Prochlorococcus marinus str. MIT 0917: one gene and its partner. The protein of the gene in region 2 binds, or shares a complex with, the protein of the main gene of each other region. Links are inferred from orthologs where the notes say so. Each region holds a gene or a part of one and is shown on either strand. Other genes may lie near its edges.

Region 1 (4,778 bases), 180 kb from region 2 along the record:
TCTTCATATGCAAAAAGTATTGTTCTTTCTTTATGAATATAAGCATCTTCAACAAACTTAGAAACTAGCATTGTTTTTCCAGTACCAGTTGCACCAGTTGCAAGAATAATTGAGTCTTGAAAATATCCTCCTCCACACATTTCATCCAAATCGGGAACACCAGAACTGATACGAATATTTGATGATCTTTGAGTCAACCTCATTGCACCTAAAGGGAATGCAACTATTCCTTGTGGACCCATTGTGAAAGGGAATTCACCCTTCATATGTGTAGTTCCTCTTAATTTCAAAATCTCTACAGTTCTTCTCCTCTTCTCTGCCTCTAAAACATTTCTCAAAATAACAACATTGTCAGAAACGAATTCTTCAACTCCATATCTAGCAATTGGACCATATTCATCTATTCTTTCAGTAGTCATAACAGTAGTCACACCTATCTCTTTGAGTCTTGCTATTAGTCGAAAAATCTCTCTTCTAACGACATAAAGAGCATCATATTGTTGAAAAACAGCTGTCATTGAATCTATAGCCACTCTCTTAGCTTTGAACTTTCTAATCGCATAACTGATCCTTTCAATTAAACCTGACAAATCAAAACTCCCAGCTACATCTTGTCCATCTGGGTCTGGAGATGCATCTAAAATAAAAAGTTTATTTTGATCAATTAATCCTTGTAAATCCCAACCAAAGCTTGCAGCATTTCGAATGATATCTAAAGGTGATTCTTCAAAAGTAACAAAAATACCAGGTTCATCAAAATTACATATTCCATGATGAAGATATTGCAAAGAAAAAACAGTTTTACCAGTACCTGATGTTCCGCTAACTAATGTGCTGCGCGCATTAGGCAACCCACCATGACAAATATCATCAAAGCCCTCGATTCCAGTGGGGAGTTTTTGAACATGCATTTTTGGTCTAATTTGTTTCTTGAAGAACGCTAAAAGCTCTTATGTACAAAACATAATAAACAAACTCAAAAAATTGCTTTGTTATCAGATGGGCTTAAGAATTAATTTACTTCTTGTTTAAATAACTCAATTATTTATCTGAAGAGTAAAACATTTCCTGATCTGTTAGTTCGTCATACAACAGGTCCAATCCAATTAAGACTTTTTCTCTATCGGATAGGTCGCCAATTATTCTTCGAACAGGTGGGGGTAAAATCTTAGATAAAGTCGGTGTAGCAAGTATTTTATCTTCTTCGGCTAATTGAGGGCTTTTTAAAACATCAATAACTTTAAGGGCATAGACACCTTTGAATTCACTTTCTAAGATTTCTCTCAACGTATTCAAAGCTCTCATAGAATTTGGTGTATTCCCAGCCACATAAAGCTTGAGAATATATGTCTTTCTTGCATTCATTTAAAACCTCCGAAAAATCCACAGAACATTTGCCCTCCCTAGATCTTGACTAAGTAACCAACAAAAAGCGAAAATGTTAGTTTGTTTTTCGATTACGATTAAGGCTTAATCGATTTAAGTAAGGGCATCCCTTTAATTTTATTTCGAGCCTTAACGTGTCACCAATAATTATGGCTGATAAAAAATCATCTCCCAAGAAGGAAAAATCACAAGATAAAATTTATGCAATAGTCGAAGCATCAGGAAAACAATTTTGGCTTCAACCTAACCGTTATTACGATATAGATAGATGCCATGCAGAAGTTGATGAGGTTTTGACTATTGAAAAGGTTCTTCTTCTTAACGATGGCAAAGATTTAAAGATTGGGAAACCCTATGTCAAAGAGGCGAAAGTACAACTAAAAGTCTTAGAACATAGAAGAGGGCCAAAAATAATTGTTTACAAAATGCGTCCAAAGAAAAAAACAAGGAGAAAAACTGGACACCGTCAAGAACTCACAAGAGTTTTAGTTCAATCCATTTCGGTTGGATCAAAATCTAAAAAAACAAAAGAAACTAAAGGAACCGAAACGACTGCTAATAAAGTAGAATCTGAAAAATCAAATTAAAAGATTACATAAATTATGGCTCATAAGAAAGGTACCGGATCAACTAGAAATGGAAGAGATTCAAACTCAAAAAGACTTGGTGTAAAAGCCTATGGTGGTGAGAAAGTAACAGCAGGATCTATTCTCATCCGTCAAAGAGGTACATCAATTCTTCCAGGGATCAATGTAGGCAGAGGCAAAGATGATACTCTTTTCGCCTTAACTGATGGTTCGGTTCATTTTGAAAGTATTCGTAGAGGATTAAGGAATAGAAAAAGAATTAATATTTCGGCTGTTAAAGCAGGCTAGCTGATACTTTTTAATGGTTTGTAAGCTCGAGTAGTAATTAAAAAAGGATGGAAAACTTCTAAGTAATTCAATTGTAATGTAGAGAAGAAATTCTCAATCAAACCAGGTTCATCAAAGTGAAAAGGATATTCTCCATTTTTCCCTTTATAAAAATACCAATTCAATAGAGCAATTCCATTAGGAGAAAGCTTATCCAAAAAAATTTTTAATTGTTTTGCTGGATCAGGAAGATGTTCAAGGACATCCAAACAAACAAGAGAATCAAAAATCACATCAGATGTGCTTTCTAAATCTCTAAAAACCGAAATCTTATCTTCGACGCCCAATGCCTTAGACCTATGTTGTACAAAACTTCGATTTTGAGGGTTTAGATCCACAAACCAAACATGTTCAACTTCTGTCAAAAACGATGCAGCCAGAGCATGCGTACCAATACCTCCACCAAAATCTAAAACTTTTCCAGAAGCAAATTTTTGTTGTAGACGAAGCGTATCAGCTATGTAATTAGAACTATTTAAATGCCAAGATGCTAGATCTATTAGATGAGCATCTCCAACTTTTTCTTCGTAAAAATCTCTTGCATTGTTCTCAGTAAATGCACCTGGATGCAGAGCTGCCAAATCATCAACACCATTCTGCAATCTTTCATCTAATTGATCATTATTTATATGAAGGAAATCAATAAGGTGTTTTTTCAAGTTAAAGCCATCTTTAAGGAAGCTGGAAATACTTAAATCTAAATTGGTCATATTATTTGGCTCACTGAACACACTGAGTTATAACTTTAAATGTTCGGGGTAACATGAACAATCTTTTCATGTGAGTCTCAACCTACAATATTGATTTTGAAAAAGCCTTTTGGATTTGTTGTCATTGATAAGCCTGCTGGGCTTACTTCCCATGATTGCGTTAATAGACTTAGAAAAGTATTTGGTATCAAAAAAATTGGACATAGTGGAACTCTAGACCCCTCAGTTACTGGAGTACTTCCAATAGCGATAGGCGATGCGACAAGATTAATCTCCTATTTACAAGGGTCTAAAGCTTATAAAGGAATCATTCAGTTAGGAACTACAACGAATACTGATGATATGCAAGGAGAAATTTTAGAATCAAAAATTTGGCCATTAATTAGCGAAAATGATATGAATTATCTACTAGATAATTTCAGAGGCGAGATATTACAAAAACCCCCTATTTTTTCTAGTGTTCATGTTAAAGGAGAGAGAGCTTATAAGAAAGCAAGAAAAGGAGAAAAATTTGATTTGATTCCTAAAAAAGTGACTATAAAAAAATTAAATTTAATAAGCTGGTCTCAAAGTAAAGGTGAGTTATTAGTTGATGTCGAATGCTCAACTGGAACATACATTAGATCCTTGGCTAGAGATATTGGAGATAAGATTGGATGCGGTGGTCATTTAAAAAAGTTACGTCGAACAAAAGCTTATAATTTCAACGAAAATGATTCCGTATTACTACCTGAGAAATCAGAATTTTACCCAGAAGAAACCAAACCTAAAGTTCTTAACCCAACTATTTTTTTTAAACATCTTGCTTCTTTTGAATTAATTTCTGAAGAAGAGATTATTAGTTGGCGCTCAGGAAGAAAGATATGTTTTCAGAATAATGTTAAACGTCTAAAGTTAAGCCAAAATAATGAATTTGAAGATAGTACTTTTCATAATAAAAACATATTAGTATTGGATAAAAAAAATAAAATCCTAGGCATTGGAAATTTAGATGAAAGTTATAGAATCAAACCCCGGGTCGTTTTCAACGCAATTGGTTAAAAAACATCTAGATCCTATAATTAATAGCTGTTAAATAATTACTAATAGGTTTTTATCTGTACTCCCGTATAATAATGTTTTAGAATTCTACGAAAGCCTGCTCCTCTTTCAGCCATTGCCTTTGCCCCCCATTGACTCAGTCCAACACCATGTCCAGCGCCATAACCTTTCACTAATAGAAAGTAATCTGCTGGAATTAGAGGGAGAGGTTCAAGCGCGAAATCTTCAACTACTTTATTATCAGAATTGAATTTATTATCTAGTTTAGTTTGATTAAATTTCAAATTTAAATTAAATTTATTACTTAGTAGTTTTAAATTTTTTCTTAAAGTTTTACCGGAGATAATTTTAGTTCCCTTGGGCCCATAAAGTCTAAGTTTTAAGACTCTATCACTATTACTTTTTTTTATAATTTGAATACTATTTAGTCCACCTAAATCGGAAAATATTTGATCTAATTCTGAAGAACTAATTTTTTTTGACCATCTATATTTTTCACTATTTTGATCATAATCAACAACACTCCTTAAGTAAGGCAATTGATACTTCCAGACTTGACCAGAATTTTCAGTTCTACCACCAGAACTACTATGAAAAACTGCCTCTATAAGTTTATTTTTATAAAACAATGCAAGTGAACTTGTACTTCTAACTGCCCTATTTATTTTTGTTGTTTCAGCTTCAAGTCCTAAATAAACTTGATTAGATTGATTTGAATGAATATCAA
Region 2 (5,948 bases):
TACACAAGTGCTGAACTTAAATTAAAGGGGGCAACCAAAATCTTGCCCCCTTCTTTAATGGAAGAAATCAAGAACGGAGAGGGAGTGATTCAGAATAAGCGGAAAAAGAACGGGATAGAACGGGTTGGGAAGAGATAAGGAGGGGAGAGCGATTAAATCCCCCTCCAAAGAAAAATCTTAATTAAAAACATATATATATTCTTCATTGAAAAATATTCTCTATACTAATAACTCTTATTTCTAATAATTATTAGAACAATTTAGCAATGTAAAATCTGTATTTATTTTTTATTCTAATAATATATATTTATACTAATCTTCAGGAAATAATAGAAGACACAAGCTTAGGACTTATTGGCCAATGATGTTTTGCTCTCAGCAAATAATTTGGTTCCATATAAATATCATTGATTGATTCTGGTACATCTTTAAAAAGATCTCTATATTGATTCTTTACAAAAAAAGCATTTGATCCTGTTGAGGGATTACAAGCACACAAGAAGTACTCATGACTTTTAAACAAATCTACAAAAGATGCTAATGAAGCCCCAAAATAACTATCTCCCTGCCATTGATGTTTTTCATTATAGGTCATTTCCCATCTAATCTGTGGAGGAAAAATAGCATTATATTCAACAATAAAAACATCAGGATTAGCTTTTAAATTTAGGATTGAGCTAGCTATTTCATAATCATTGCCATCAAGATCTATTGATATTAAATTGTGATGATCAATCTTATTTTCTAGTAATGATTTTTCATATATATTTTTGATATTTTCCTTAGAAATAAATATTTTCTGAAACTTCAGTCTATCTGAAATAGTGTGATCAAAAGAGAGTTCTTCTCCACCAAACCATGAGCCTTCCCACCCCATGGCTAATAAGATTAATGTATTATTTTCACAACCTGTACCTACTCCAAGTTCTAAAAATGTATTTTTCTTTTTCTTACCTTTAATTATACGTTTATTAATTTCAATCGTCAGTCCATCTTCATCTGTCTGAGAAAAATGATGCCGAGCATAATTCTTAGCAAAATCATTCTTACATTGTAAGATTCTTTGATAATGATTATCTTTTTCTAAGATAGAATCTATCCTATCTAATGTTTGCTGTTGATAATTTAAATACTTTGCGTATTGTTGAATTAAATTATTAAGTTGCGACTCATCCATGCTTTTTTCTGAATCCTCTAAATCTAGAAGGTAAACAATTTATTTTATCATCAGAAATTCAAATCCCACATATTATCCATCACAAATCCCCCTCCACATTTCCGATCTCTATGGCACACTAAGGGAACGCTTGAAACTCTTTATCTCTCTAAACCTTTACTACTACTGTATTTTTAATCTGTTTAGAACTCCTTGAAACTCTCTTACTCCAAATAAGAACGGAGAGGGAGGGATTCGAACCCTCGACAGAAGTTACCTCCTGTAACTCCTTAGCAGGGAGCCGCTTTCAACCACTCAGCCACCTCTCCATTACAAATACCTTATCAAGTAAAAGCTCAAAAATATTAGATTGTGCTCCTCTACAAATTTTAAGTGACAACTCGAGGAAGACGATTTCTAAAACTACAAAGAACTTCCCATGGAATTGATCCAGACAAATCACACCAATTTTGGGGTGAAATAGAAACTTCGCCATCAGTACCAAGAAGGGTTAAAACTTGACCTGTTTTAATATCTGGTTTATCAGTTATATCAAAAACCATTTGATCCATTGCAATTGCACCTACTTGGGGCACCAAAAACCCATCTATTGAGGCTGATATTTTTCCAGAAAGATTTCTGCTGACGCCATCTGCATAGCCAATAGCAACTACAGCAAGCTTACTTTTCCTTTGAGTTTTAAAAAAATGTCCGTATCCCACTCCTGTATCCTTTTCTACCTCCCTAACCAAAGTAACTCTAGCCTTAACTTTCAATGCCGGGTCAAGTCTCAAATCAGATTCAAAATCATTTAAAGGGTAGTAACCATACAAGCTAAGTCCAACTCGAACCATATCAAAATGAAGACGACGATCTGAAAGTGTCCCAGCTGAATTTGCTAAATGTTTGCATAAAAGCTTATTTCTTTTACCCAAATCCTTTAAAACCTTCTCAAATCTATTTAATTGAATCTGAGTAAAACTTTGGTTCATATTGCTTTCTAGATCTTTATCAGCCATTGCTAAATGACTATATATGCCTTTTAAGGATATGTTTTCTAAATAATCAATTTTAGAAATTAATTCTTCTACCTCATTGCATTGACAGCCAAGTCTCGTCATACCCGTATCCACTTTTAAGTGAATAACAAATTTTTTATGCTTATTTTCAGCAATGTTATTACAAATTATCGCCTCACGAATTCCACTTATTGTAGGTATCAGGTCCCAGCAAAAGGAATAATAGAGTTCTTCTGCATTTATTAAATTTCCAAGAATTAATATCTGACACTTCAAGCCAGCATTTCTTAATTGAATTCCTTCTTCTAAAGTTGCCACTCCAAGACTATCAGCCCCTCCCAGTAAAGCTGCATTTGCAACAGTCTCTGCACCATGTCCATATCCATCAGCTTTCACAACTGCCATTAGTAAACATTCTGGGCCAATAAAGTTTTTCAAGACTCTTGAATTATTTTCAATAACTTTCGAATCGACCTCAACCCATGCACGGCTACGAGGATCAGGATTCATTACATTTTCATTTTTCCCACTAAAAGTGATAGACCTTCCACTGTTATTGATCTTTGACATACTCTGAATACAATCAATGTAATAAGGGAAACTGCAAGAAGGCTGTAATACCACTAGCATGCCGCTTAATTAGCTTGCTTGCATGGGTCAAGTTCTTGTTTTGAATGCGTCCTATGAGCCATTGAACATCACTTCATGGCGTCGCGCGACTGTTTTAATGCTTAAAGGCAAGGCTGAGAGTCTTGAAGAGGATATTTCACACAATATTAGGCAAGATGTAAAAGCTCCAACGGTAATAAGATTAAGACAATTTATTAGAGTGCCATATCGTGATATTCCTCTATCTAGAAAAAACATATTTCAAAGAGATAATAACTGTTGTCAATATTGTGGCCAGAAAAATAAAAAACTTTCAATTGATCATGTTTTACCACGCAGTAGAGGAGGAACTGACAATTGGGAAAATGTGATTACGGCATGTCTTCAATGCAACGTAATGAAAGGCAATAGAACCCCTGAAGAAGCAAAGATGCCTTTAAAAACGAAACCTTATAAACCTTTAAATAACATGAGTTTTGAAACCACAAAACAAATCCATTCTGGTCGTCATAAAGAATGGAGTAAATACGTGATTGGATGGGTAGCTTAGTTTCTTTTACTCTTCTGATTGATTACTAAGCTCTTCCATTTGCCTTTTTTGTTCTTCTGCGATACAAGCGCCAATAACATCTTCTAATTGACCTGCCAGAACTTGTTCAAGGGGAAAATTAATTCCTAATCTATGATCAGTCGTTCGATTATCTTTGTAGTTATAAGTCCGTATCTTTTCACTTCTATCTCCTGTGCCAACCTGAGACAATCTAGCTGATCTTTCTTTTGCATTAGCTTCTGCAATTTCTAGTTCTAATAATTTAGCTCTTAAAATTTCCATTGCTCTTTCTCTATTTTGTAATTGAGAACGTTCCTGTGTACAAAAAACTCTTATACCTGAGGGCTTATGAAATAAATCAATAGCTGTTTCTACTTTATTTACATTTTGCCCACCAGCACCACCTGATCTTGCCGTACTTATTTCTAAGTCAGTAGATTCTATTTTTACCTCCACCGGGTCAGCTTCTGGCATTACAGCAACAGTTGCAGTAGAAGTATGAACTCGTCCTTGGGATTCAGTTGATGGAACTCTTTGAACTCTATGAACACCTGCTTCAAATTTTAATTGGCTATAAACAGATTCTCCTTTGACTGAGATAATCATTTCACGAAAGCCACCCATATCAGCTTCGGTTGAACTTATGGGCTTTACATTCCAACCAAGTTTTTGTCCATATCTCTCATACATTCTTGCTAAGTCACCAGCCCATAAACAAGCTTCATTTCCTCCTGCTCCAGCTCTTATTTCAAGCATTACACTTTTTTCATCTCTTGGATCTTTGGGTAAAAGAGCCAAAGTCAATTTATGAATTAATTCATTTTTTGAAAGTTCCAGATTCTCAAGTTCTTCTCTAGCAAGAAGTTCCATCTCTTTATCTTCTCTACTTGCTTTTACTAAATCTTTAGCCTCTACAAACTCTCTTTCTATAGTTTGGAGTTTTGCATAATCATTGACCAATGGCTCTAAACGTGATCGTTCTCTAGCAATTTTCTCAAGCTGTTTGGGATCAGATGCAACATCTGGATCAGCCAGCTGCAACTCCAAGTTTTGAAAACTACTTTTAGCTGTTTCTAATCGTTTTATTAGGGTTGAAGAATCCATTCTTTGTATTCCCTAATTTTTTAGATCAACTTCTATCAAATTTCTTTTTGTTCTTTTTTAGATTTATCTTTTTCATCAGTTGAGTCAGATGAAGCCATACCATATTTTTTCATGAATCTATCCACTCTTCCTTCCGTATCTAAAATTTTCTGGGTACCTGTAAAGAAAGGATGGTTTCCACTCCAAACATCAACTTGAATTTCAGGCTGCGTAGAACCTGTTGTCATAACAACTTCTCCATTACAAATAACTTTTGCTTCTGGATACCAAGTTGGATGTATATCTGATTTAGGCATAGTAAAAAAAGAGCAAGATTTAAGGTGAAAAGTAAAATTATCTCTTAGAGAATTGTGGAGCCTTACGAGCTTTTTTGAGACCATATTTACGCCTCTCTTTTGCTCTAGGATCTCGACTAAGATGACCCTCTACTTTCAAGGGCTTACGGTTATCAAGTGACAATTCACATAAAGCCCTAGCAGCTCCCTGCTTTATGGCATCTGACTGACCAGTCAAACCTCCGCCATATACATTCACTAAAACATCATATGATTCACTCAAGCCTAGAGTTTTTAGAGGAGCTTTAACAGCAGATATATATGCTGGATTAAAATTCAAATAATGGTTCCCTGGGCGACCATTTATTATTATTTCACCTTTTCCAGGGGTTAACCTTACTCTGGCGACGGAGGTCTTTCGTCTACCAGTTCCCCAGTAGACTACTTTGTTTGTGGAACTATTCATTTCGAAACAGGTTCAGAATTTAAATTGAGAATTTTAGGTTCTTGAGCTGAATGAGGGTGATCAGAGCCTTTATACACTTTGAGTTTAGTAAATAACTGCCTTCCTAATCTTGTATGAGGCAACATTCCTTTAATTGCCTTCTCAACTATTCTCTCTGGAATTCTGGATTGAAGAGCCTTAAAGGTTTCAACTTTCATTCCTCCAGGACGTCCAGAGTGCCTGCGATAAAGTTTTTGATCAGATTTTTTACCGGTCACTTTGATCTTTTCTGCATTCACAACAACGACAAAATCACCAGTATCCAAATGAGGAGTGAAATTTGGCTTTGTTTTACCCCTAAGTAGACTAGCAACTTCAGTTGCTAGTCTACCTAGAGTCTGATTCTCTGCATCAACCAGAAACCACTGGCGATCTATTGAATCCGGTGATGGAACGGATGTCTTGTTCATTTTTCCTGAACACCTTTAACACTGAATAAGCAGTATCGTTTTGATAATGCTGTTTATGGAAGTTATCAAGTCAAAAAATTGATCTGATGCTTCAGAAAAAGGATTCTACACTTTCATGGCTTAAAACTGGCTTTTTTTTTTGTATAAAATTTAAATTGCTGATTTAGCAAAATTACCAATTTTTAATTTATAAATCTTTGATGTGTTCTGTATATTTTGAACACTAAAATATTGGAAGAGAAAAACTAGGAAAAGTATCAAAACTTTTCTCTTTTGAAAAGAGTGGTTCCTCATAACCGACTCTTATCAAACAAAGACCA

The links. The genes of interacting proteins can lie anywhere in the genome.
Region 1: rpmE (region 2) and rplU share a complex: the UniProt entries of both Bacillus subtilis proteins name them as parts of the 50S ribosomal subunit. The link is inferred for Prochlorococcus marinus str. MIT 0917 from one-to-one orthologs.

Annotation. Positions count from the first base shown.
Region 1 is NZ_CP114784.1:897,655-902,432, forward strand. Bases 325-3,254 are described here. They hold rplU (50S ribosomal protein L21), read left to right. Parts: upstream 325-1,535; coding sequence 1,536-1,973; downstream 1,974-3,254. Other genes in these bases: kaiC (circadian clock protein KaiC), read right to left, coding at 325-911; kaiB (circadian clock protein KaiB), read right to left, coding at 1,042-1,365; rpmA (50S ribosomal protein L27), read left to right, coding at 1,989-2,261; O5637_RS05300 (class I SAM-dependent methyltransferase), read right to left, coding at 2,258-3,010; truB (tRNA pseudouridine(55) synthase TruB), read left to right, coding at 3,107-3,254. Outside these bases: more of kaiC, read right to left, coding at 1-324; more of truB, read left to right, coding at 3,255-4,051; O5637_RS05310 (SpoIID/LytB domain-containing protein), read right to left, coding at 4,093-4,778. UniProt on the Bacillus subtilis protein: This protein binds to 23S rRNA in the presence of protein L20.
Region 2 is NZ_CP114784.1:1,078,180-1,084,127, forward strand. The notes cover bases 3,105-5,948. They hold rpmE (50S ribosomal protein L31), read right to left. Parts: upstream 4,735-5,948; coding sequence 4,474-4,734; downstream 3,105-4,473. Other genes in these bases: O5637_RS06285 (HNH endonuclease), read left to right, coding at 3,105-3,334; prfA (peptide chain release factor 1), read right to left, coding at 3,341-4,438; rpsI (30S ribosomal protein S9), read right to left, coding at 4,772-5,179; rplM (50S ribosomal protein L13), read right to left, coding at 5,176-5,628; truA (tRNA pseudouridine(38-40) synthase TruA), read right to left, coding at 5,852-5,948. Also shown: O5637_RS06270 (hypothetical protein), read right to left, coding at 320-1,177; alr (alanine racemase), read right to left, coding at 1,546-2,754; more of O5637_RS06285, read left to right, coding at 2,828-3,104. UniProt on the Bacillus subtilis protein: Binds the 23S rRNA. While neither of the L31 paralogs is essential, this protein seems to function as the main L31 protein.